One region of the Chromobacterium violaceum ATCC 12472 genome, then DNA from elsewhere that is predicted to be linked to it. Evidence: riboswitches for the same ligand, from Rfam matches in the RefSeq annotation. Region 1 holds a riboswitch; the other holds the start of a gene.

Region 1 (11,798 bases):
GCGGCGCGGCGGAGAATCGGATTCAGAACAGGCAGCTTTGCGCGGCGGGGGCCGTCGCCCAGCGCACCGGCTGGCGGCCGCGGGCGATCAGCCAGGCGTTGACCTGGGAGAAGTGGCGGCAGCCGTGGAAACCGCGGCTGGCCGACAGCGGCGACGGGTGGGCGGCGGTCAGCACCAGGTGGCGGGAGGCGTCGATGCGTTCGGCCTTGGTCTGCGCCCAGTTGCCCCACAGCAGGAACACGCAGCCGGGGTTGTCGCGGTTCACCGCGTCGATCAGCGCGTCGCTGACCGTTTGCCAGCCCAGCTTGCCGTGGCTGCCGGCCTTGTCCCGCTCGACGGTCAGCACGCTGTTGAGCAGCAGCACGCCCTGTTGCGCCCAGTGGGTGAGATCGCCGCTGGCGGGCACGCCGAGGCCGAGATCGGCCGCCAGCTCCTTGTAGATGTTGCGCAGGGACGGCGGCACGCGCGCGCCGTCCGGCACCGAGAACGACAGGCCCATCGCCTCGCCGTCGCCGTGGTACGGATCCTGGCCCAGGATCACCACCTTGACGTCGGCCGGCGCGGCGAAAGCCAGCGCGTTGAACACCTGGGGCGGCGGCGGGAACAGCGTCTTGCCGTCCTGCTGCTGCAAGACCAGCAGGCGGTCGATTTCGGCCAGGCGGGCGGCGACGGCGGCTTGGTCCAATACCGCTTCCCAGTCGGGATGGATGCGGGCGAGGGCGGGGGCGAGGTAGGTCAATGAGGGCATATCGGGTTCTTTGCGGCGGATCGCCAGGCGGTTAACGTGGCTTGGAATGGCGGTGGCGCGATTCGTTCCAAAACAAAACACCGCCCGGGGGCGGTGTCAGGCAGGGTGGGTCACCCCAATGGGGCGACGCGCCAAGACATCAATACCGGGCGACGGCCGGGTCCACCTGGACCGACCAGGCGTCGATGCCGCCCTGCAGGTTGATCACGTCGTCGAAGCCGGCGTTCTGCAGGAACAGCGCCACCTGGGCGCTGCGCATGCCGTGGTGGCAGATGGCGACGATGGGCGCGTCGTCGGGCAGTTCGCTCATCCGGATCGGGATCAGATTCATCGGGATGTGGACACTGCCTTCGATGTGCGCGAGCTGATATTCCCAGCCCTCGCGCACGTCCAGCAGCACCGGCCGCGCGGCCTGGGGATCTGCCAGTTGCGCGGCGAGCGCCGGGGCGGTGATTTCGCGCAGCATGATCAGAAGCTGAAACGGGCGGGTTCCACCGCCTCGAATTTCTTCAGCCGCTCGACACAGGTTTCGAACAGCGCGGTTTCGCGGAAGCTGGTGTTGGTCTCGCGCTCGATCAGCTTGCAGGCCATCACCGGCAGATCGCCGGCCACCAGGATCAGGCGGCCGCCGACAGCCAGCTGGTTCTTCAGTTCCTGCGGCACGACCGGCAGCGAGCCGCCGACCACGATCACGTCGTAAGGCGCTTGCTCGGCCAGGCCCAGCACGCCGTCGCCCTCGACCAGGGTGACGTTGGCGATGCCGGCCTTCTTCAGATTGGCGGCGGCAAGCGCTTTTTGCGCCGGATCGATCTCCACGCTCACCACCTGCTTGCCCATCTTGGCCAGCAGCGCGGTCAGATAGCCGCTGCCGGTGCCGATCTCCAGGATCTTGTCGCTCGGCTGGATGGCGGCGTCCTGCACCAGGCGCGCTTCCATCTTCGGCTGCAGCATCTTGCTGCCGTTGGGCAGCGGCAGCTCGGTGTCGACGAAGGCCAGCTGGCGCTGATTGTCGGCGACGAAGTCCTCGCGTTTCACGTGAAACAGCAGATCCAGCACGTTGGTATCCAGAACATCCCACGGGCGAATCTGCTGTTCGACCATGTTGAAACGGGTTTTTTCGAAATCCATCAACTTAAACTCCGGAGGGCTGGGAGTCCGCTCCGCCCAGGGAGGACAGCGTCGGCGGCAAGGACTCGAGTGATGACGATAACTTGCGATTATCCCATATTTGCCTTACCTTCACACGGCATCGCTAGGGGTCCTGCGCCTGGCGTTCGGCGCAGATGGCTAGCAAAGTGTAGGCCATGGCGGCGGATGACGGAGCGCGGGTGAGAAATACCCTTGGAACCTGACCCGGATAATACCGGCGTAGGGAAGCGTCACCTGCCCGCCATGGCCTCGCCATACCCGCAGCCGGCCTGTCCGGACCGCTCCTTGCGCCGCTTCATCGTTTTTGGAGACCCGCCCGATGAACGCGCCCGTGAACAAGCAGATGGTGGTGGACGCCGCCGCCATCCAGCCCTTGCCCAATTCCCGCAAGATTTACGTCGAGGGCAGCCGCCCGGACATTCAAGTGCCGATGCGCGAGATCCGCCAGGCGGACACGCCGACCCAATTCGGCGGCGAAAAAAACCCTCCCATCTTCGTCTACGACACTAGCGGCCCGTATAGCGATCCGGCCGCCCGCATCGACATCCAGAGCGGCCTCGCGCCCTTGCGCGCCGCCTGGATCGCCCAGCGCGGCGATTGCGAGCAGCTCCCCGGCCTGTCCAGCGAATACGGCCGCGCCCGCGAGGCCGACCCCAAGCTCGCCGAGCTGCGCTTCAATCTGCAGCGCAAGCCGCGCCGCGCCAAGGCCGGCCGCAACGTGACGCAGATGCACTACGCCCGCCGCGGCATCGTCACGCCGGAGATGGAGTTCGTCGCCATCCGAGAGAACCTGAACCGCCGCGCCTACGTAGAGTCGCTGCAGGCCGCCGGCAACCGGCGCCTGCTGGACTTGATGACGCGCCAGCACCAGGGCCAGAGCTTCGGCGCCCATCTGCCCGAAGAGATCACGCCGGAGTTCGTGCGTGAGGAGATTGCCGCCGGCCGCGCCATCATCCCGGCCAACATCAATCACCCGGAAAGCGAACCGATGATCATCGGCCGCAACTTTCTGGTGAAAATCAACGGCAATATCGGCAATAGCGCGGTAACGTCGTCGATATCCGAAGAAGTTGACAAGATGACCTGGGGCATCCGCTGGGGCGCGGACACCATCATGGACCTGTCCACCGGCAAGAACATCCACGAAACGCGGGAGTGGATTCTGCGCAACAGCCCGGTGCCGATCGGCACCGTGCCCATCTACCAGGCGCTGGAGAAGGTGAACGGCAAGGCCGAGGACCTGAGTTGGGAAATCTTCCGCGACACGCTGATCGAGCAGGCCGAGCAGGGCGTGGACTACTTCACCATCCACGCCGGCGTGCGCCTGGCTTACGTGCCGATGACCGCCAACCGCATGACCGGCATCGTGTCGCGCGGCGGCTCCATCATGGCCAAGTGGTGTCTGGCGCATCACCGCGAGAACTTCCTCTACACCCACTTCGAGGACATCTGCGAAATCATGAAGGCCTACGACGTGGCCTTCAGCCTGGGCGACGGCCTGCGGCCGGGCAGCGCCTGGGACGCCAACGACGAGGCGCAGCTGTCGGAGTTGAAGACGCTGGGCGAGTTGACCGAGATCGCTTGGAAACACGATGTGCAAGTGATGATAGAAGGCCCGGGCCATGTGCCGATGCAGCTGATCAAGGAGAATATGGACAAGGAGCTGGAATGGTGCCGCGAAGCGCCGTTCTACACCCTGGGGCCGCTGACCACCGACATCGCGCCCGGCTACGACCACATCACTTCGGCCATCGGCGCGGCGCAGATCGGCTGGTACGGCACCGCGATGCTGTGCTACGTGACGCAGAAGGAACACCTGGGCCTGCCGAACAAGCACGACGTGAAAGAGGGCATCATCACCTACAAGCTGGCGGCGCACGCGGCCGACCTGGCCAAGGGCCATCCCGGCGCGCAGATCCGCGACAACGCGCTGTCCAAGGCGCGCTTCGAATTCCGCTGGGAGGACCAGTTCAACCTGGGCCTGGACCCGGACAAGGCGCGCGACTTCCACGACGAGACCCTGCCCAAGGACAGCGCCAAGGTGGCGCACTTCTGCAGCATGTGCGGTCCGCACTTCTGCAGCATGAAGATCACCCAGGATGTGCGCGAGTACGCGGCCAGCCAGGGCGTAGGCGAGCAGGACGCGCTGCGGCTGGGCATGCGGGAAAAGGCGATCGAATTCGTCAAGGGAGGCGGCAAGCTGTATGACAAGGTGTAAGGCATGAGCGTTTTCTGGTATTTCGAGTAATTTGTTTGGCATAAGATGGCGGCGGGCCGGTGCATCGCCGGCCGCCTTCACTCGGATTGCCAAGAAAAAAAACATGCTGAAATCGTTTTTTGCCGCCGCCGATAGCGGCGGCGCCACCGTGGATACCCGGTTGCTGAATCCGCGCCTGCGGGCCGGCGAGACGCTGCGCGGCGAGGTCGTGGTCAGCGGAGGAGCCGTCGACCAGGACATCGCCAGGATAGCGCTGCTGTTGCTGGCCGAGGCTGAGCGCGGCGGCGGGGAACGCCGCGAGGCGCTGACGCTGGCCAGCCTGCCGGTCAGCGGACCGTGCCGGATTCCGGCGGCTTGCCAATGGAGGCTGCCGTTCCAGCTGACGCTGCCGGAAGATACCCCCGTCAACTGTCATCCGGCCCTGGGCGGCGAGCCGCTGGTGTGGATCCATACCGATCTGGCGCTGAACAGGCCGCGCGACGCCGGCGGCGGCGATCGGCTGCAGGTGCTGCCGACGCGGCAGGCGGAGACGGTGCTGCGGGCTTTCTCCAGCCTGGGTTGGGAATTGTCCGGCCCCGCCCGCGCGACCGGCTCGCCGGTGTGCCGGCAGTGGTTCGAACTGCGGCCGCGCGACGCCGGCTGGAACTGGAACGGCATCGCGCTGACCTTCGTGTCCGATGGCCGGGGCGTTTCCCACGCGATGGTCGAAATCGACGCCGCGGATGGCGAGCACTGCCTGAGCCTGCGGATGGAGCCGGATTGGGAAGACAGGGATTGGGAGCTGGAAATCCGCGCCAGATTGGGATGGTGAGCGCCAAAACCGGCCGATGGGGCCGGTTTTCCGCTTGCTGGCGGACAGAGGCTGCCGCGGAGGTCTAGCATGAGGGAGTGGACCAGCCCAGGGAGTCAGCGATGGACACCAGCAATCACTTGTTGCCCGGCCTGTTTCGCCAGCTGGGCCTGGAAGACGAGCCGGCCGCCATCCGCGCCTTCATCGACAGCCACCCGCTGCCGCCTCGCGTCCCCTTGCCCGAGGCGCCGTTCTGGACGCCCGCGCAGGCGGCTTTCTTGCGTCAGGCGCTGGAATGCGACGCCGAATGGAGCGAGGCGGCGGACGAGCTGGCGGTGCTGTTGCAACAGGGCGAAGCGTAGCGTGTGTGGATAAAGTCGAGAACGGACGGTGGCTTGTGGATAAGCCGCCGTATGCCGTTTTCCGCGCCAGCGCCTATACGGCGGCGACGTAAACCCAAGTGCGCCGGCCGTCGTCGATCGCCGCCGTCGCCTTCCCATTGCCGCCATAGCGGCCGGATGTCGATGAAGAAGATGCCGTCCTCGCCCAGCCTCACGCCGGGTTCGGACGGCGCGCCGAAGGTTTTCAGCGTATTCGCGCCGAAGCGGGCGTAGACATCGTGCCAGCTTCGCAGCATGCCGGCCGATATTGTCGGCGATGCCGCGCACGGCGTTCCGTGTGCGCCGGCGAACGTCAAGCATGGCATCGCGCTGGTCGGCCGCGCCGACGGCTTCTTGCGGCCAAGCGGCTGGCTGGAAGGCTTGAATCCGGCGAAGGGCATTGAATGTCAGTCCCGCGGCATATAGCTTTAAGGGATACCGTGCAGACGGGGAGCGGGATGAAACAGACCGATCAAACCCTGCTGGAACAGCTGCGCATCACCGAGTTCGAGATCGAGCAGCGCAAGCATCTGTTCGCGTTGGCGCCGCGCGACGAAATGCTGCTGCGCGCGGCGGGCAACCTGGTGGAATCGCATCTGGAAGAACTGGTGACGCGATTTTACGAGCTGCAGACCAGCACGCCGGAAATCGCGCTGCTGATCGGCGACGCCGACACGCTGCAGCGGCTGCGCAGCGCGCAGCGCCGCTACGTGGTCGACCTGTTCAGCGGCATCTACGATCTGGAATACGTGAACATCCGCTTGCGCATCGGACTGGTGCACAAGCGCATCGGCGTCGAGCCCAAGCTGTACCTGGCCGCGGTGGATTCGTTGAAGTTCCTGCTGGCGGAAAAGCTGACCGAGCTGATACCGGATGCCGAGGTTCGGCTGCACACCTTGCAGGCGCTGGACAAGCTGATGATGTTCGACGTGGCGCTGGTGTTCGAGACCTATATCCGCAGCCTGGTGGCGGAGATCGAAACCTCGCGCAACAAGTCCGAGCAGTACGCGCGCACGCTGGAGGAAAAGGTGGCGACGCGCACCCGCCAGCTGGAGGAGCTGTCGCGCACCGATCCCTTGACCGGACTGCTCAACCGGCGCTATCTGGACGAGACGCTGACCCGGGTGCTGCGCAGCGCGCAGCGCCGCCGCGAAAAAGTGGCGCTGGTGTATCTGGACGTCGACCATTTCAAGCTGCTCAACGACAGCGAAGGCCACCAGCGCGGCGACGAGGTGCTGCGCCTGCTGGGCGAGACCATCAGCCGCATCACCCGCCTCGAGGACGGCTGCTTCCGCTACGGCGGCGACGAGTTCTGCATCGTGCTGCCCAATTGCGACCAGAAGCAGGCGGAAGAAACCTTTCTCCAGCGCCTGGTCGACGAACTCGCCACCATCTTGCCGGGCTTGAGCCTGAGCGTCGGCTGTTCGGAAACCGGGCCCGACGATTTCGTGCTGCCGGAGGAGCTGCTGGGCAAGGCCGACCAGCGCATGTACGAGATGAAGCAGCGCCACCGGATGGATCCGGCGGCCGGCCCGGGCAAGGCCGATGAGAAAGCCAGCGAGGACGCGCCGGTAGTCGGGCGCTAGTGCCGGCGCACCCGGTCGCGTCCGTCCTGCTTGGCCAGGTACAAGGCTTGGTCGGCTTTCTGCTGGGCCTCGGCGAAATCCTGGCGGCGGCAATCCCATTCGTGCGCGCCGGCGGAGAAGGTGCAGCGCAGTTCCGGATGGCCGGGCAGCGGCGCCAGCTGGCGGAAAGCCTGCAGCAGCCGTTCCGCCGCCTGCACGGCGTCGTCGATGTCGGCGTCCGGCATCAGCAGGCAGAACTCCTCCCCGCCGTAACGGATCAGCATGTCGTTGTCGCGGATGCCGCTGCGCAGCACCATCGCCAGCGCCTGCAGCACCGCGTCGCCGGCCGGGTGGCCGTAGCGGTCGTTGACCGACTTGAAATGGTCGATGTCCAGCATCACCACGCACACGCGCTCCACCGAGGCTTCCAGCGTGCGCAGCCAGTATTGCAGCGCGCGGCGGTTGCCGGCGCCGGTCAGCGGATCCAGGTTGGCGGCGTCCTCCAGCCGGTTGTGCTGGCGCTGCAGCACGATGTTGAGAAAGCCCACCGCGCCGCAGACCTGGGCGGCGGCGGCGAAGGCCAGCGCCAGTTGATGCAGTTGATCCAGATTGTCCGGCTGGATCGGCGTCGCCTGCAGCCTGAGATAGAAATCGCTGGCGTCGCGCCAGATAAACAGCAGCGCGCCCAGCAGAAACAGCAGCGCGGTGGGGCTGAAGCGGTTGCGGCTGACCAGGCGCTCGGCGCGCTGGTATAGCCAGGCCGCGGCCAGATAGAGGATGGGGATCTCGGCGCTTTCCAGCGCCAGCATCAGCGGGGGATAAGGCAGCAGCTTGTCCAGCGCCGACACCGCGCCGAAGGCCAGCCACAGCCAGTTGGGCGGCTTGAGGCCGGTGACGCGGGCGATGATGGTCAGCTGCAGCGCGATGCCGGCGTTGCTCATGCCGCTGCCCAGCGCCAGGCGCAGCATTTCTCCCTTGCCGGGCTCCACGTAGCCTTCCACCAGCATGCCGGCGGCCAGCAGCAGCGAGGCCTGCAGCCAGCGGCGCCGCGCCCGCATCAGGTCGGAGCGCACGCTGTGCTGCCAGGTGATGAGACCGATGCTGGCGACCGCCAGCGAAACCATGATCAGCAGGGAATTGGACATGCGGGCCTGTTGCGGGAGGAGAGAGCCATCGTCTCATCCTAGCAAAGGCGTTTTTACGCTGTCACGGTCAGAAGCGGGCGGTCACCTTGCGGCGCACGCTGTAGTCGGGGCGCAGGCAGGCCTCCGCGTCGAGGAAATAGCGGTTGCTGTCCAGCATGAAGTGCGGGTCGTTGCCGGGCTCTGGGTCGGACCAGCGCTGGAACAAGCGGTCCACCTGCTCGGGCAGGCGGCAGGCGGCCAGTTCGGCGCGGAAAGGGCGTTCGGCGAAGATGCGGGCGATCTCCGCCAGCAGTTGCAGGTGCGGCGCGCGGGTGTCGCGAGGCAACAGCAGCACCAGCGCGCCGCGCACGGCTTCCTGGTCCGGGGCGCCGAAGTCCAGCCCCCGTTTCAGGCCGATGAACAGCGCGCGCGCTCCGGCCAGGCCTTCCACGCGGGCATGGGGCAAGGCCAGGCCGTGGCCCAGCGCCGTGCTGCCGGTGGCCTCGCGCTGTTGCAGCGCCGCCTGCAGCGCCGGCGCGTTCAGCGCGTGGCGCTGGCCCAGCTGACGGGCGGCGTATTCGAACAGCTGGCGTTTATCCGGTATGTCGACGTCCAGCAGGATGTCGCCGCAGCGACAGATGTCGGCCAGGGTTTGCATGGACCTTCTCCTGTGTGGGGATGCAGGCTCATGCTAGGTCGGCGTGTCTAAATTGAAGCTAAATAAATGGCGGCCGGACATCAAAATGTCGTCAACGCTATTCCTTCTTCGGCAGGATCGCGCCCTTGAGCGCCGACGCCTGCTCCTTGAGCTTGTCCATCTGCTGTTTCAGCTCCGGATTCTGGGCGGCGGCGGAGGCGGCCAGCTTGGCGGTGCCCAACGCGGCGCTGGCCTGTTCCTTCAACTGGCCGAGCGGCGCGCTGGCGTTGTCCACGCCCTGATGGACGCTGCCGATGGCGGCGGAGGCGGCCTGCTGCAGCTGGGTGGTCTGTTGCTGGTTGCAAGCGGCGAGCAGCAGCGCGCTGCTGGCGGCGAGGATGGCGATGCGCATGGTTGGGTCCTCTGATGGGCTATGTTGCTAGAGAGCGGGTGAACGGGTTCCTAGTTCCGCTTGGTCGCTGTCCGGAGGGACAAGGCAGGGAAAATCGCCGAAGGAGCGCAGTCGCATGCCAGTAGTGTGCCATTATTTCGTCGCGGCGATGGCCTGTTGACTGTTCGGCCCCGCGCAGGCGGCAGATGGGCCCGAAGCGCCGTTGCGGCTGGTGAATCTGTCGCCGCTCGACGCGCCCAATATGGTTGCGATGCGCAAGACGCTGGATGTGGCGTTTGCGCGCGCGGGCATGCGCTACACCATACGCTATCTGCCTCCCGAGCGTGCGCTGGCGGCATTCATCGCCGGCCAGTTTGACGGCGATCCCAATCGTGGGCCGCAGTTTCAGCTGTTCTTTCCCGATGCCGTCCGGATCGAGCCCCATTTGCGCACGGCCTGGTATTTTGCCGTCAGCGCTTCGCCCGAGGTCAGACCCAAGTCCTGGGAGGATCTGAAGCGTTACCATATTGCTTTTCTGCGGGGCCTGCATGGCGTGGATGTGATGACCCGGGGCGTTGTGCTGCGTGAAATGGTTCCAAGCCATGAGGCATGCATCCGCATGGCGCAGATCAAGCGCGTCGATCTGTGCATTGTTTCCAGCGAATCCGCCGATCGTCGGAAATTCGAGGAAAAATATGGCAGCCAGTTGTACAGCACGCAGTTCGAGCACTTGAATATTTACTTGTGGCTGTCGCCCAATCAGCGTGCTGCGGCCGACAAACTGACTCGGGCCATGCGAGGCATGGCGGCGAGCGGGGAGTTGCAGAAACTGATGGGGCCTTACCGCGCCGACGAATAGCGGATCTGCCGGACGAGCGCCGCCTCAAGATGACGTTGGCAAATCCGCCGTCAGCGGGTAACTTGACGTTTCCCATCCCCACGCGGAGGTTTGCCATGATCACCGTCAGCGTCATCTACCCGCACCGCGCCGGCGCGCGTTTCGATTTCGACTATTACCTGCGGCAGCACATGCCCATGGTGCAACAGTTATTGGGCAATGCCCTGAAGGGCATGCGGGTGGACCGCGGCCTGTCCGGCGCCGAGCCCGGCAGTGCGCCGGGCTATGTCGCGCAGGCGCTGCTGCTGTGCGAATCGCTGGAGGCCTTCCAGCAGGCGTTCGGACCGGTGGCTTCGCGCATCATGGGCGATATTCCCAACTACACCGACATCCAGCCCGACATCCAGTTCAGCGAGGTGGCGCTGTGGGACGAGCGCCAGCCCGGCGTCAGCGGCTGGTACGCCAACGCCCAGTAGCTCAGGCCAGGATGCGCGCGGCCAGGTCGCCGGGCGCCTGGCCTATCGCCAGCCGGGGCGCGCCGTGCCATGCCGCCATCCGGCTCAGCGCCGCGGAGAGGTCGTCGGCCAGCCGCTGGCTGACGCGCGCGCCCGGCTCCAGGTGCAGCGACTTGACCTCGAACACGCCTTCCTTGCGGTGGGCCTTGGCGTCCAGCCTGCCCACCAGCTTGCCGCGGTTGAGCACCGGCAGCGTGAAGTAGCCGTACTTGCGTTTGGGCGCCGGCGTGTAGCACTCGATCTTGTAGTCGAAATCGAACAGCTCCAGCGCGCGCTTGCGGTCCCACACCAGCGGGTCGAACGGCGACAGGATGGCGGTGTTGCCGCTGTTGAGCTTGCCAGCCGCGGCCAGTTCCAGCTCGGCGGCCAGGCCGGCGTGGACGAAGGCGTCGTGGCTCCAGCCTTCCACTTTCACCGGGATCAGCTCGCCCTTGTCGGCCAGGCCGTGCAGCATCTCGCCGTACGGCGCGCGTTTCAGCCGGTAGTAGTCGGCCACCCAGCCGGCCTTGACCAGCCCCAGCGCGCGGCAGCTGTTGCGCACCATTTCCAGCCGCGCGTCCTCCGGCGGCGGCAGGTCGCGCCCGTCGTCCCAGCCGGGCATCACCCGTTCCGCCAGGTCGTAGACGCGCTGGAAGGCGCGCCGCTCCTTCACCATCAGCCGACCCAGCGTGAACAGCACTTCCAGGTGGCGCTTCTCCGGCTTCCAGTCCCACCAGCCGTTGCTCTTGCCGCCCTTGCGCTCGAAGTCGGCGGAGCGCACCGGACCGTGGGCGCGGATGTGTTCGACGATGGCTTCGATGTCGGCGCGGTGCTGGTCCAGCCAGCGCTGCGAATATTTCCAGCCCATGCTTTCGGCGTTCAGCATCCGGTGGCGCATCAGGCCGTAATCGCCGGCGGGCACGAAACAGGCTTCGTGCGCCCAGTACTCGAACAGTTCCCCCTCGGCCAGCAGCTGGTCCAGCCAGGCCGGATCGTAGGCGCCCACGCGGCTGTACAGCACCAGGTAGGGGCTGCGCGCCACCACGCTGATGGTGTCGATCTGCAGCAGCGCCATGCGGCGGACGGCGGCCAGCACGTCGGTCTTGGCGGCCTTGCGGCGCGGGGCGGCAAGCAGTCCCTGGGCGGCCAGTTGCAGGTGGCGGGCTTGTTGCAGCGACAGGTGGAGCGTCATGTCCGGACCGGAGTGAAAGCGGGAGAGATGACTATACCAGCGGCGACCATGGGCATGGAATGCCGCGGGCATGACAAGCCGGCGCGCTTGTGGCAGTGTGGATAGTCCGTTTTCCACTCAGGAGTGGTGGCCATGATCAGCCATATCGACCATATCGTCCTGACCGTGCGCGACATCGAGGCGGCGGTGGACTTCTACCGGCGCGCGCTGAAACTGGAGGCGGTGACCTTCGGCAATGGCCGCCGCGCGCTGCGTTTCGGCAACCAGAAGAT
Region 2 (11,798 bases), 1.5 Mb from region 1:
CGTGCCGCTCGGCCAGGCCGACCGCCAGCAGCGCCAGCAGCAGGGCAGCCGACAAGCCGCGGGTCTTGATGAAGCCTTCTCCCACCTTGGCCAGGATGGCCTGGGGATCCAGGCCGGCGGCCGCGCCGGTGACGACGCCGGCGCAGCAGACGACCAGCAGCGGATTGCCGCGCAGCAGGAAGCCGAGAATGACGGCGGCGATGCCCAGCAAGGGCCAAAGATTGACGGTCTGGTCCATGATTCGTCCTTGTGGTCCGGATGGCGCCGGCTCAGTCGGCGCAAATTTCCACGCCCAGCGCTTCGAGCCGCTCGCGCAGCAGACGGGCGAAGCGCAATGCGTGCTCGCCGTCGCCGTGCAGGCACAGCGTGTCCACGCGCGCCGGAATGCGCAGGCCGTTGACGGCGGCCACGGTTTGCCGCAGCGCCATGTCTTCCGCCTGGGCCAGCATGGCGGAGTCGTCTTGCAACAGGGCGCCGGGCAGGCCGCGCGGCACCAGGCTGCCGTCGGCGCGGTAGCCGCGGTCGGCGAAGCCCTCTTGCCACACCTCCAGGCCTTCGGCGCGGCAGGCGTCGATGAAGCACCCTCCGGCCAGGCCGACCGCCCGCAAGGCGGGATTGAAGTCCCGGATCGCGCGGGCGAGTACGGCGGCCAGTTCGGGCTCGCGCGCCGCCTGGTTGTACAGCGCGCCGTGGGGCTTGACGTGCCGCAGCGCGCCGCCTTCGGCGCGGACGATGGCGTCCAGCGCGCCCAATTGGTACAGCAGGCCGGCCCGCGCGGCTTCCATCGGCAGCCGCATTTCGCTGCGGCCGAAGTTTTCGCGGTCGGGGAAGCCGGGGTGGGCGCCGATGGCGACGCCTTTCTCCAGCGCGAGCAGGACGGTTCTGCGCATGGTGTCGGCGTCGCCGGCGTGCCAGCCGCAGGCGATGTTGGCGGAACTGACCAGGCCGAGCAGCGCGGCGTCGTCCCCGCAGCCTTCGCCCAGGTCGGCGTTGAGGTCAATTTTCATCGCACAGCCTCTCGATTCTCCGCAGGTAGCGTTGCAGTTCCCGGTCGGCCTGTTCGGCCTCGTCCCGGCTGGCCTCCACGAAACGCAGCTGGCTGCCCAGCCGGGCCTGGCCCAGCTGCCATAGATCCGCCGCGGCCACCATGCCCAGCCGCGGATAGCCGCCGGTGGCCTGGGCGTCGGCCATCAGCACGATGGGCTGGCCGTCCGGAGGCAGCTGGATCAGGCCGGGCAAGGCGCCGTGTGACGGCATTTCGGCGGGTTCGCTCATGCGCAGCGCCGTTCCCGCCAGGCGGTAGCCCATGCGGTTGCTGCGCGGAGTCAGTTGCCAGGGATGGCCCCACAAGCGCTGGCGGTCCGGCTTGGACAGCCACGCGTATTCCGGGCCGGCGCAGACGCGGATCCGGTTGCCGGGCCGCGGCAGCCAGACGCCCAGCCGGGGACGCGGCGGCCGCGCTTCTCCCAGCGGCAGGCGGTCGCCGTCGCGCAGCGCGCGGCCTAAGTGGCCGCCGAAGCCGGCCATCAGGTCGGTGCTGGCAGATTCCATCAGCAAGGGCACGGCGATGCCGCCATCCACAGCCAGGTAGGCGCGCATGCCGCTCCGTGGCGCTTCCAGCTTCAATACCTGGCCGGCGCGGAAAGCGGTGCGCCAGCCCGGGAAAACCGGTTCGCCGTCCAGCGTGGCGCGGCAGTCGGCGCCCGCCAGCGCCAGCATGCCGCCGCGCAGCAAGCGGAAACAGGCCGGCGGTAGCGCGATTTCCAGCGCCGCGGCCCCGGCCGGGTTGCCCGCCAGCCGGTTGGCCACGGTCAGCGCCAGCGCGTCCATCGTGCCGGCGCGGCACACGCCCAGATGGCGGACGCCGAAACGGCCCAGGTCCTGCACCGTGGTCTGTGGGCCGGCCTTGATCACCTCCAGCATCAGGCGTCCTCCATCGGTACGAAGCGCACGATATCGCCGGGCCGCAGCGGGCAGGGCGGCTGTCGCGAAGGATCGAACAGCGCGGCGTCGCTGCGTCCGATGATTTGCCAGCCGCCGGGCGAGGCGGTCGGATAAATGCCGGTCTGGCTGCCGCCTATCGCGACGGAGCCGGCCGGCACTTTTTGCCTGGGCGTCGCGCGGCGCGGCGCGGACAAAGCCGGATCCAGGCCTCCCAGGTAGGCGAAGCCGGGTTGGAAACCCAGGAAGAACACAGTATAGCGGCCCGCCGCATGGCGGGCGACGACCTCGTCGGGCGCCAGGCCGCAATGCCGGGCGACGGCTTCCAGGTCCGGGCCGTGACGGCCGCCGTAGCTGACCGGGATATCCACGACGCGGCCGTCTTCGACGATGCCTTCCGTGAACTGCCACAGCTTGCGCAGCCGCGAGGGCAGGGCGGCGGCGTTCGCGCCTGGCCGGAGCTCCAGCGTCAGGTTGTTCATGCCGGGAATGACCTCGCGGAAGTCGGCGTCGGCGCGCAGCCGTTCGGCCAATCGCCAGATTCGGCGCTGGCAGTCCAGCGTCGCCGGGGGGGGCAGCTCCAGCACCAGCGCCTGGTTGCCGAGCCAGTGAACGGCCGGCGGAATGTGGGATTCGGATGACATTGCGTACGGGATGGCGTGATCCGGGAATATGGATATGATAATGGGTTGGATGGTGGCGATGATGCAATGTCGAGAATTTCTCGTCAATTTATCGTTACCTGGATGCCGGCCACCTTTCCGTGGCGCAATATGGAGAGAATGGGTGTCAACGACGCAAGACTTGCCTAAGATCGTGTCCTCGCAGCATCTGGTTTCCGAGCGCAGTCCGGAGCTGTCCGAGTTTGAATTCAGCCTGACGGTGGTCAACAACGCCTTCCATCGCTGGATGGTGCGTTGCATGTCGGCGGCGGGGGAGAAGGACATGACGCCGACCGAAGTGCTGCTGGTCCACCATGTCAATCATCGGGGGCGGCAGAAAAAGCTGGCCGACATCTGTTTCGTGCTGAACATGGAGGATACCCACGTGGTGTCCTACGCGTTGAAGAAGCTGGTGAAGATGGGGTATGTGGCCAGCGAGAAAAGCGGCAAGGAGGTGCTGTTTTCCACCACGGAAAGCGGCCGCCAGCTGTGCGAGCGCTACCGGCAGGTGCGCGAGCAGTGCCTGATGTCCACGCTGGGCGACGGCGGCATCGCCAATCCTCTGATCGGGGACATCGCCCAGTTGATGCGGACGCTGGCCGGGGTCTACGACCAGGCGGCCCGGGCCGGCGCCTCTTTCTGAGCGCCAGCCCTGGGCTGCGCTGCGGGGCCGTTGTTGCCGGCGCTGGCTTTGTCAAACGTCCCCGGCTGCGAATGACGCTGCGGTAGGCCGTTGTTGGCGCCCAGCGTCCGGCAGAAAACGGCCGATGCCGCCAAAAGATCGCGAACAGGCGCTTAGATGACGGCCCAGATCGCGAAGATGGCTGCCAGTATCAGCACCCCGGTCAGGATTTGCGAGGTGCTTTTTTCCTTTTGCAGCGCGCGCTTCAGGCTGTCGTGCGCGCTTTCCAGCTTGTCCAGCTGCTGCTGCAGCTCGGCCCGGGCCTCGTCCTGGCCGGCAAGCGTCTTCAGCATTTCCTCGCCGCCGAATTCCTTGACCGCTTCCTTGTTCCAGACGCCCAAGAGCTTGTTCACCTTGTCCTTGAAATACAGCGCGCTGCGCTGGGCCGGATCCTGCCACTCGAACTGGAAGCCCTGGCCGGCATAGAAGGCGTGGCACTTCAGCCGTTCTTCCTCGGTATGGTTCTGTCCCATGGTGATCATGCCCGGGCTGATGGCGAAATCGGGGCAGACGCCCTTGGCCCAGGCGATGACGCTGGCGAACAGATAGGCGTCCAAGCCGCTGCCTGCCAGTCCAGGACTGGCCTGCACGCCGCTCTTGGGACCGAAGGTGACGGTCTTGCTCGGGCGATCCACCCTGACCCAGGCCAGGTTGTAGACGGCGTGGAAACGGCTGTCGTCGCCTTCCAGCGGCTGCCAGTGCGCGCCGTCGGAGCGGGCATAGCCGCGGAACTGCAGGCGGAAATAGTCGGACTGGGCCGTCATCGCCCGGCTGCGCTGCAGGATGCCGTAGATGGGGCGGCCGTCGCCGCTGAGCGTCAGTATGGTTTCGCCCAGTGGGATGGCCAGGTTGGCCAGCGTGACTTCGCTTTCCGGCGGCGGCAGCGGAATCTCTTCCGTTGTCTGGTGTGGATCGTTATTCTGGGTATTGTTCGAAGTCATGTGGCTAGGGTTCTGTCGCTGGGTGGTCGTGTGCCTGCGCCCGCGGGACGCCATCGGCATGGGAATTCTATCCTACATTGTAGGGGAGCGCGCTTGCGCTTGCCGGTCGCGGGAGGGGATGGTGCGGTTTATCGGGGGTTTTGCTTTACTGGCGTGCTGGGCTTTGCCGGCGATGGCGGGCGGGATATGCGGCAAGACTATCCAGGTGGGCTGGGAGGAGAGGCCGCCGTATCATTATCAGGGACGGGATGGCCGGCCCGCGGGCTATTCGGTGGAGCTGCTGAACCAGGCGGCCGCGCGCGTTGGCTGCCGCCTGGCGTATCGCCGAATTCCCTGGTCGCGCACGCTGCAGGCGCTGGAGCTGGGCAAGGTGGATGCCGCGATGCAGGCGCTGAAAACGCCGGAACGGGAGGCGTACGCCTGTTTTGTGCCAGGCTACAGTTCCTCGCTGGTGCGGCTGTGGGCGCGCGGCGATCGCGCTGCGCATTGGCCGGTTGCCCAGCAGCAGGACTTGGGCAAGCTGGGCGTCGTCAGGCTGGGGGTGACGCATGGCGACAGTTACGGCGACAAATGGGACCGTTGGCTGAAAGCGCCTCCCGGAACGGTGAAGGTGGACGCCGGGGAAACCCTGGCCGGCAGTTTGCGCAAGCTGCAGCTGGGGAGGATAGATCTGCTGCTGGCCACCATGGACACGGCGCCGAATGAACTGGCCCGCCTGCCGCAGCAGCCTGCGATCGTCGCCCTGCCGCCGGTATGGCCGATAGGCGGGGCCTTTTACGTTTTCAGCAAGCGCAGCGTGTCTCCTGAGTTGTGCCACGCTTTTGCCGCCGCGCTCAGCGACATGAAGCGCGACGGCGTGGTGGACCGGCTGTACCGCAGCCGCTTCAATATCGCGTATCCCGATCCCTAGCCGCGCAGCAGGGGCAGCGGCGCGAAGCGTCCGCCCAGCACGTTATGGCTGTCCTTGCCCCACCAGCCGTCTATCGCCGTGGCGTAAACCTGGCGGAAGTCTATCGCATGCGGCAGATTGCCCTCGCTGACGCCGGCCAGTTGCGGCATCTGGCCGTACAGGCCGCCGTTGACGCGGCCGCCCAGCGCGAAGTGGACGTTGGCGGTGCCGTGGTCGGTGCCGCGGTTGCCGTTCTCGCGCGGGCGGCGGCCGAATTCGGCGTAAGTCAGCGCCAGCGTGTCGTTCCAGCGGCCCAGCCGCGTCATCTCGCTTTTCAGCTGCGCCAGTCCGTCCGCCAGTTCCGCCAGCAGCCGCGCCTGCACCGGCTGCTGGTTGCCGTGGGTGTCGAAGCCGGTCAGCGTGATGCGGGCGACGGCGATGTCCACGCCGCGGGCCAGGGTGTCGGTCAGCGTGCGCACCGCCACGCCGAAGCCGCCGTTGGGCTTGGGGCCGGCGGTGGGCGCTTCGCTCGCCGCGGTGCGCGGCAGCGGCGCCAGGCTGGCGGCGGCCTGGCGGATGTCGCCTTCCACTTTCAAGATATGCTCCAGCGCCGCGCCGGCGCGGCCGGGCTGCTGGTCCGCCACCAGCTTGGCCTGGCGCGCGAAGTCTTGCGGATTGGACAGCACCACCGCGCGCGCGCCGCCGTCCAGCGGTCCCAGCACCTGGCTGGACAGCACCACGCCGTCGGCGGCGAAGTTCTTGGGCGTCGGCTGCTCATGGAACAGCCGGGTCAGCCAGCCTTCGCTCAGGTATTGCTGGCTGGCCGACGCCGTGTCCCAGATCTCGATCGAGCGGAAGTGCGACAGATTGGGATCGGGGTAGCCGACGCCCTGCAGCAGCGCCAGCTGCTTGTCCTGCCACAACGGCATCAGCGGCGCCAGCGACGGGTGCAGGCCGATGTCGCCGTTGATCTGCAGCACCTGCTCGCGGGCGATGGCGATGCCGGGACGCAGCCGGTAGTAGTCGGCGCTGGCGTAGGGGACCACGGTGTTGAGGCCGTCGTTGCCGCCCTTCAATTCCACCAGCACCAACAGGCGCTTGTAACCGGCTGGCGCCAGCGCCCAGGACAGATTGGGCAGCACCGACATCATCAGGCCGGCGCCGGCCGCTTTCAGGAATTCTCGTCTCTTGAACATGGAAGTTTCCTCATTCCACCTGATAGGCCGGGTCCAGCAGCAACTGGGCGATGGCCTTGGCGCCGCTGGCGCCCTGCGGCAAGGGGTTGGTCGGCGGCACGGCCAGCAGCAGCCGCGCGGCGTCGGCGGCGGTGCGGACGCCGTAGACGGCGGCCCATTCATCGGGTTGCAGCTTCATCGAATTCAGCCCGTTGCCGACGAAGCGGCGGATGCGCGCCTCGCGGCCGGCCATCTCGTTCAGGCCGCCATCGGCCTGGACGTAGGCGTCGCGCGCCGGCGCGGCGTCGCGGGCGATGCGGTCCAGAAACTGCTTGCGGGTGAGCAGGGTGGCGCTGTTGATCCAGGCCTCGCCGCCGGGCCAGCCCTTGACGTTGGGCGGCGCGAACACGTCTTGACCCAGCTGGCGGTTCAGGCCGGCGATCACGCGCCAGTCCGGCGGATTGAGGTCGAAAGTCACCAGCGTGCCTACGGTCAGCTCCAGCGGCGATTTCACCAGTTGGCCCTGGCTGCGCCAGAACTGCGGCGTCAGCAGCAGCGCGCGCATCAAGGGCTTCAACTGGTAATGGCCGCGGCGGAAGTCGGCGGCCAGCTTGTTGATCGTGGCCGGATCGGGCGTCGGCGACACGAAGTTGCGCCACAGCTTGCTGGTGACGAACACCGCGGTGCTAGGCTGCTGCAGCAGCAGGTCGATCACGTCGTCGCCGTCGAAATTGCCGCGCTGGCCGAAGATGACTTTCTCGCCGGTGTCGCGCAGCCGCGGACGGACGATGAACTGGTCGTCGCGGTCCAGGCCCCAGCCGGTGAAGGCTCGGGCGGCCTCGCGGATGTCCTGTTCGCTGTAGCGGCCTTCGCCCAGCGTGAACAGCTCCATCACCTCGCGGGCGAAGTTCTCGTTGGGCTGGTCCTTGCGGTTGTTGGCGGTGTCGAGGTAGCGCATCATCGCCGGATCGCGCGCCACCGCGTGCAGCAGCTGGCCGAAGTCGCCCAGCGCGTAGTGGCGCAGCAGCAGGTTTTGCTGGTACATCATCTGCGGCGAGCGCACCTTGTCCAACGCCGACACGAAATGGTTGTGCCAGAACAGCGTCATCTTCTCCGTCAGCGGCGACGGCGTGTTGCGCATCTCGGCCAGCCACCAGCTGCGCAGCTCGACCGCGTGCTGATTGCGTTCCTGTTGCAGCGCCTTTTTCTGTTCCTCGGTGAGGCCGGGCTGGCCGGGCCGTTCGAACGGCTCGTTGGCCCACCCAGGCGGCGGCGTCGCCGCCTGGGTGCGGACACCGGCCAGTATCTTGTCCACCGCCGCCTCGCGGCTCAGCGGCGCGAAAGCCTCGATCTGCGCCGGGTTGGCGCCGAAGCCGGCGCGCGCCAGCAGGTGGCGGGCGCCGTCCGCGCCGATGCCGGCCAGCGCGCATAGCGGCAGGCCGAGCAGGGCGGAGGCGAGCAGTATTCTTTTGATCATGGGTTCACCGCGGCAAGCCGTTTGCATAAGCGATTGACTGTGAGCATAGTGGCCACTCTTCGCTGCGGTATTAAGCGGACTGGTCAGAGTGTTAAGTTGTTTGCGCATCTGGGCTATACTGTCGCCCTGTCACCGGGGGTGCCCGCCATGCGGGCTGAGAGACACCCTGAGAACCTGATCTGGATCATGCCAGCGGAGGGAGCGTGATGAAGCGGAATCTCGTCCGCCTTGCCTGCTTGCTCCGTGGCCGCATCGCACGGAGATTGTCCATGAAACTGTTCCCCAAAATTGCCGCCGCCGCCTTGAGCCTGGCTGGACTGTCCGCCCAGGCCGCCGAACTGCGCGTGCTTGCGCACAGTTCGTTCAGCGTCGACAAGCCGCTGCTCGCCGCCTTCGAGAAACAGACCGGCGCCAAGGTGTCCATCATCAAGGCCGGCGACGCCGGCGAGATGGTCAACAAGCTGATACTGACCAAGGGCAGCCCGATCGCCGACGTGGTGTTCGGCATCGACAACAGCCTGATCGGCAAGGCCGAGCAGGCCGGCGCGCTCGCGCCGCTGCCGGCGGAACTGGCCAAGGGCGGCAAGGTGGGACTGCCGGGCGCGGCCGCCGTCGACTACGGTTACGTGACGCTGAACTACGACAAGGCTTGGTTCGCCAAGAACAAGCTGCCGTTGCCCAAGACCCTGAACGACCTGGCGCTGCCGGCCTACAAGAACCTGCTGGTGGTGGAAAACCCCGCCACCTCCAGTCCGGGCCTCGCCTTCCTGTCCGCCACCATCCACGCGCTGGGCGAGGACAAGGCCTTCGCGCTGTGGGGCAAGCTGCGCGACAACGGCCTGAAGGTCAGCAAGGGCTGGACCGAAGCCTACTACACCGATTTCTCCAAGAACGGCGGCGGTCGGCCCATCGTGGTCAGCTACGCCACCAGTCCGGCGGCCGAGGTGTTCTACAGCAAGGACAAGCCGGCGGACGCGCCGACCGGCAATCTGTTGCTGCCGGGCACGGTGTTCCGCCAGGTGGAGGGCGCGGCGCTGGTCAAGGGCGGCAAGGAGCCCAAGCTCGCCCAGCAGTTCATCGCCTTCCTGCGCTCGGACGCGGTGCAGAAGGACATTCCGACCCGGATGTGGATGTATCCGGCGATGGACAATATTCCGCTGGACCCGGTGTACAAGCATGTCGAGCAGCCGGCCGCGCATGACACCCCCGACAGCGCGACGCTGGCGGCCAAGCAGCGCGCCTGGGTCGGCCGCTGGACGCGGGTGGTGCTGAAGTCCGGCCAGTGAGCGACGATGACTGGCCCGGCATCGCCTCTGTTATGATCCGGGCATGTTTGTTTGGAAGCTCATTCATGATCGACGACATCACCAGCCCCCGCCTGCTCCTGCGCCACCTGGACGCGGATTTTCTCGAATCCTGCCTGCGCGGCGACATCGACGCCGCCGCGGCCCGGCTGGGCTGCCGCCCGGCCGCTGGCTGGATGGGGGAGACCGCGCTGATGGAGATGCGGCTGGCCGATATGGCTGCGGAGCCAGCCTATGCGCCGTGGTCGGTGCGGGCGCTATTGCGCCGCGACGATCTGGCCATGATCGGCCACATCAATTTCCATACCCGGCCCGGCCATCCCTATCTGAACGGCTATGGCGACGTCGAGCTCGGCTATGCGGTCTATCCCGCATTCCGCCGCCAGGGCTATGCCCGCGAGGCGCTGTTGGCGATGGCCGGCTGGGCGGCGCGGCAGGGCGGCGTGCAGCGGCTGGTGTTGTCGATCGAGCCCGGCAACCTGCCGTCGCAGGCGCTGGCCGCCCAGCTTGGCTTCGCCAAGGTGGGCCAGGCGCGAGATGACGACGGTTGCGAAGATGTGCTGACGGCCGATTGGCCATTGCCTGGAGCCTTTGTTTGAAGCAGTCCGCCGTGCCCCGGCTGATCCTGGCCGGACTTCCGCTGTCCTTCCTCTTGCTGCTGGCCGTCGCGCCGCTGTTCCGCCTGTTGGCGGAAGGCGGCCTGCAGTTCAATCTCTCGCTGCTGGCCGACGACTACCTGCGCTGGCGGCTGCTGTGGTCGCTGATCCAGGCGTCGGCCAGTTGCCTGCTGTGCCTGGTTCTGGGCGTGCCGCTGGCCTGGATGCTGGCCCGTTACCGCTTTCCCGGACGCGCGTTGCTGCTGCGCTTGCTGATGCTGCCTTTCGTGATGCCGACGCTGGTGGCGGCGATGGGCGTGCTGGCGTTGTTCGGGCCGCGGGGCGCGTTCGGCGTCAACCTGCAGGACACGCCGTGGCTGCTGCTGTACGGCAATCTGTTCTTCAATCTGCCGCTGGTGGTGCGCGCCGGCTGCGACGGCTTTTCCCAGGTGCCGGCCAGCCGCCTGGCCGCCGCGCGCACGCTGGGCGCCACCCGCTGGCGCGCCTTCTGGCGCGTGGAATGGTCGGCGGCCCTGCCCTGGCTGCTGTCCAGCCTGTGCCTGGTATTCCTGTACTGCTTCTCCGGCCTGGGCCTGGCGCTGGTGCTGGGCGGCCAGCGCTACGCGACGCTGGAGGTGGAGATCTACACCCTGGTGGCTTACGAGCTGAACCTGGCCGACGCCGGCGCGCTGGCCTTGCTGGTATTGCTGGTGTGCGGCGGCATCGCCGCAGTTTATGCCGCCTTGGCGCGCCGGCTGGCTACCGTGGCGAAGGTGGAGCCGCTGCCGCTGCGGCCGGCTGCGAGCGGGATCGAGCGGCTGGCTTTGGGCGCGACTTTGTCCGCGCTGCTGCTGTGCAGCGGCCTGCCGCTGCTGGCGGTGCTGTGGCGTGGCCTTTGCGCCGGCGCGGAATGGGCGGCGCTGTGGGACGAGGATACGCGCCAGGCCTTGTGGAACAGCGCCCGCTTCACCGGCGTGACCGTGCTGGCGGCCGGCGCGCTGGGCCTGGCGCATGCGCTGGCCTGCGGCCGCAGCCTGGCGTTGCGCGCCGCCGTCTTTCTGCCCTTCGTCGCTTCGCCGGTGTGCGTGGCTTTCGGCCTGCTGTTGCTGTACCCGCAATGGAGCGGCGCGCTGGGCCTGCTGATGGCGGCTTACGCGCTGCTGGCCTACCCGCTGGTGGCCAAGGCTGCGCTGGCGTCGCTGGACGGCCAGCCGCCGCATTGGCGGGCCGCCGCCCGCGGCCTGGGCGCCGGCCCGTGGCGCGCTTTCCGCCGCGTCACCTGGCCCTTGCTGCAGCCTGCGCTGCGGCGCGGGCTGGCTTTCGCCGCCGCCACCGCGGTCGGCGAGTTCGCCGTCACGCTGTTCCTGTCCCGGCCGGAGTGGCTGACGCTGACCACGCTGATCTACCAGCGGCTGGGGCGACCCGGCGAAGCCAATGCCGACGCGGCGATGCAGCTCTCCTGCGCGCTGATGCTGCTGGCGCTCATTGCTTTCTGGATCATTGAAACCGCCGGCGGCGCCGGCCCGGAGGAGGACAGCCGTGCTGACGCTGCGAAACCTGAATAAGCGCTTCGGCGCGCGCGTGGTGGCCGACGATGTGTCGCTGGAGGTGTCCGCCGGCGAAACGCTGGCGATGCTGGGGCCGTCCGGCTGCGGCAAGAGCACGCTGCTGAAGATGATCGCCGGCCTGGAGCGGCCGGACGGCGGCGCGCTGGCCTTTGACGGCGAAGACCTCGCGCGGGTGCCGCCGGAGCGGCGCGGCTTCGCGCTGATGTTCCAGGATTTCGCGCTGTTTCCGCATCTGGACGCGCTGGGCAATGTGATGTTCGGCCTGGTCGAGCAGGGCGTATCCAAACGCGACGCCGCCGCGCGCGCGCAGGCGATGCTGGCCCGCGTGGGGCTGGCCGAGCACGGCGCGCGCAAGGTGTGGACGCTGTCCGGCGGCGAGCAGCAGCGGGTGGCGCTGGCGCGGGCGCTGGTCACGCGACCCAGGCTGCTGCTGCTGGACGAGCCGTTTTCCAGCCTGGACGCCGACCTGCGCCGCATGCTGCAGCGCGAATTCCGCGAACTGCTGCGCGAGGCCGGCATACCGGCCATCATCGTCACCCACGACCGCGACGAGGCGTTCGCGC

The links. A riboswitch is a leader RNA that binds a small molecule or an ion and turns the genes downstream of it on or off. The one in region 1 is predicted to bind thiamine pyrophosphate.
Region 2: linked by a shared signal. The riboswitch ahead of CV_RS15535 (thiamine ABC transporter substrate-binding protein) and the one ahead of thiC (phosphomethylpyrimidine synthase ThiC) in region 1 are both predicted to bind thiamine pyrophosphate.

The regions. Positions count from the first base shown of each region.
Region 1 covers NC_005085.1:241,056-252,853, forward strand. Annotated here, with positions in the region: gene CV_RS01090 (uracil-DNA glycosylase) at 23-748, opposite strand; gene CV_RS01095 (rhodanese-like domain-containing protein) at 888-1,214, opposite strand; gene CV_RS01100 (protein-L-isoaspartate O-methyltransferase family protein) at 1,217-1,876, opposite strand; TPP riboswitch at 1,993-2,140, shown strand; gene thiC (phosphomethylpyrimidine synthase ThiC) at 2,241-4,115, shown strand; gene CV_RS01110 (sporulation protein) at 4,219-4,926, shown strand; gene CV_RS01115 (DUF2789 domain-containing protein) at 5,028-5,267, shown strand; gene CV_RS23745 (hypothetical protein) at 5,541-5,711, shown strand; gene CV_RS01120 (GGDEF domain-containing protein) at 5,744-6,871, shown strand; gene CV_RS21925 (GGDEF domain-containing protein) at 6,868-7,995, opposite strand; gene CV_RS01130 (PTS sugar transporter subunit IIA) at 8,063-8,632, opposite strand; gene CV_RS01135 (hypothetical protein) at 8,730-9,023, opposite strand; gene CV_RS01140 (substrate-binding periplasmic protein) at 9,226-9,861, shown strand; gene CV_RS01145 (EthD family reductase) at 9,957-10,316, shown strand; gene CV_RS01150 (winged helix-turn-helix domain-containing protein) at 10,318-11,526, opposite strand; gene CV_RS01155 (VOC family protein) at 11,659-11,798, shown strand, end outside.
Region 2 covers NC_005085.1:3,444,577-3,456,374, reverse strand. Annotated here, with positions in the region: gene CV_RS15580 (DUF969 domain-containing protein) at 1-238, opposite strand, end outside; gene pxpA (5-oxoprolinase subunit PxpA) at 270-1,007, opposite strand; gene CV_RS15570 (biotin-dependent carboxyltransferase family protein) at 997-1,923, opposite strand; gene pxpB (5-oxoprolinase subunit PxpB) at 1,923-2,585, opposite strand; gene CV_RS15560 (winged helix DNA-binding protein) at 2,728-3,246, shown strand; gene CV_RS15555 (hypothetical protein) at 3,399-4,226, opposite strand; gene CV_RS22285 (substrate-binding periplasmic protein) at 4,399-5,136, shown strand; gene CV_RS15545 (DUF1501 domain-containing protein) at 5,133-6,311, opposite strand; gene CV_RS15540 (DUF1800 domain-containing protein) at 6,322-7,767, opposite strand; TPP riboswitch at 7,892-7,986, shown strand; gene CV_RS15535 (thiamine ABC transporter substrate-binding protein) at 8,037-9,053, shown strand; gene CV_RS15530 (GNAT family N-acetyltransferase) at 9,119-9,670, shown strand; gene CV_RS15525 (ABC transporter permease) at 9,667-11,232, shown strand; gene CV_RS15520 (ABC transporter ATP-binding protein) at 11,207-11,798, shown strand, end outside.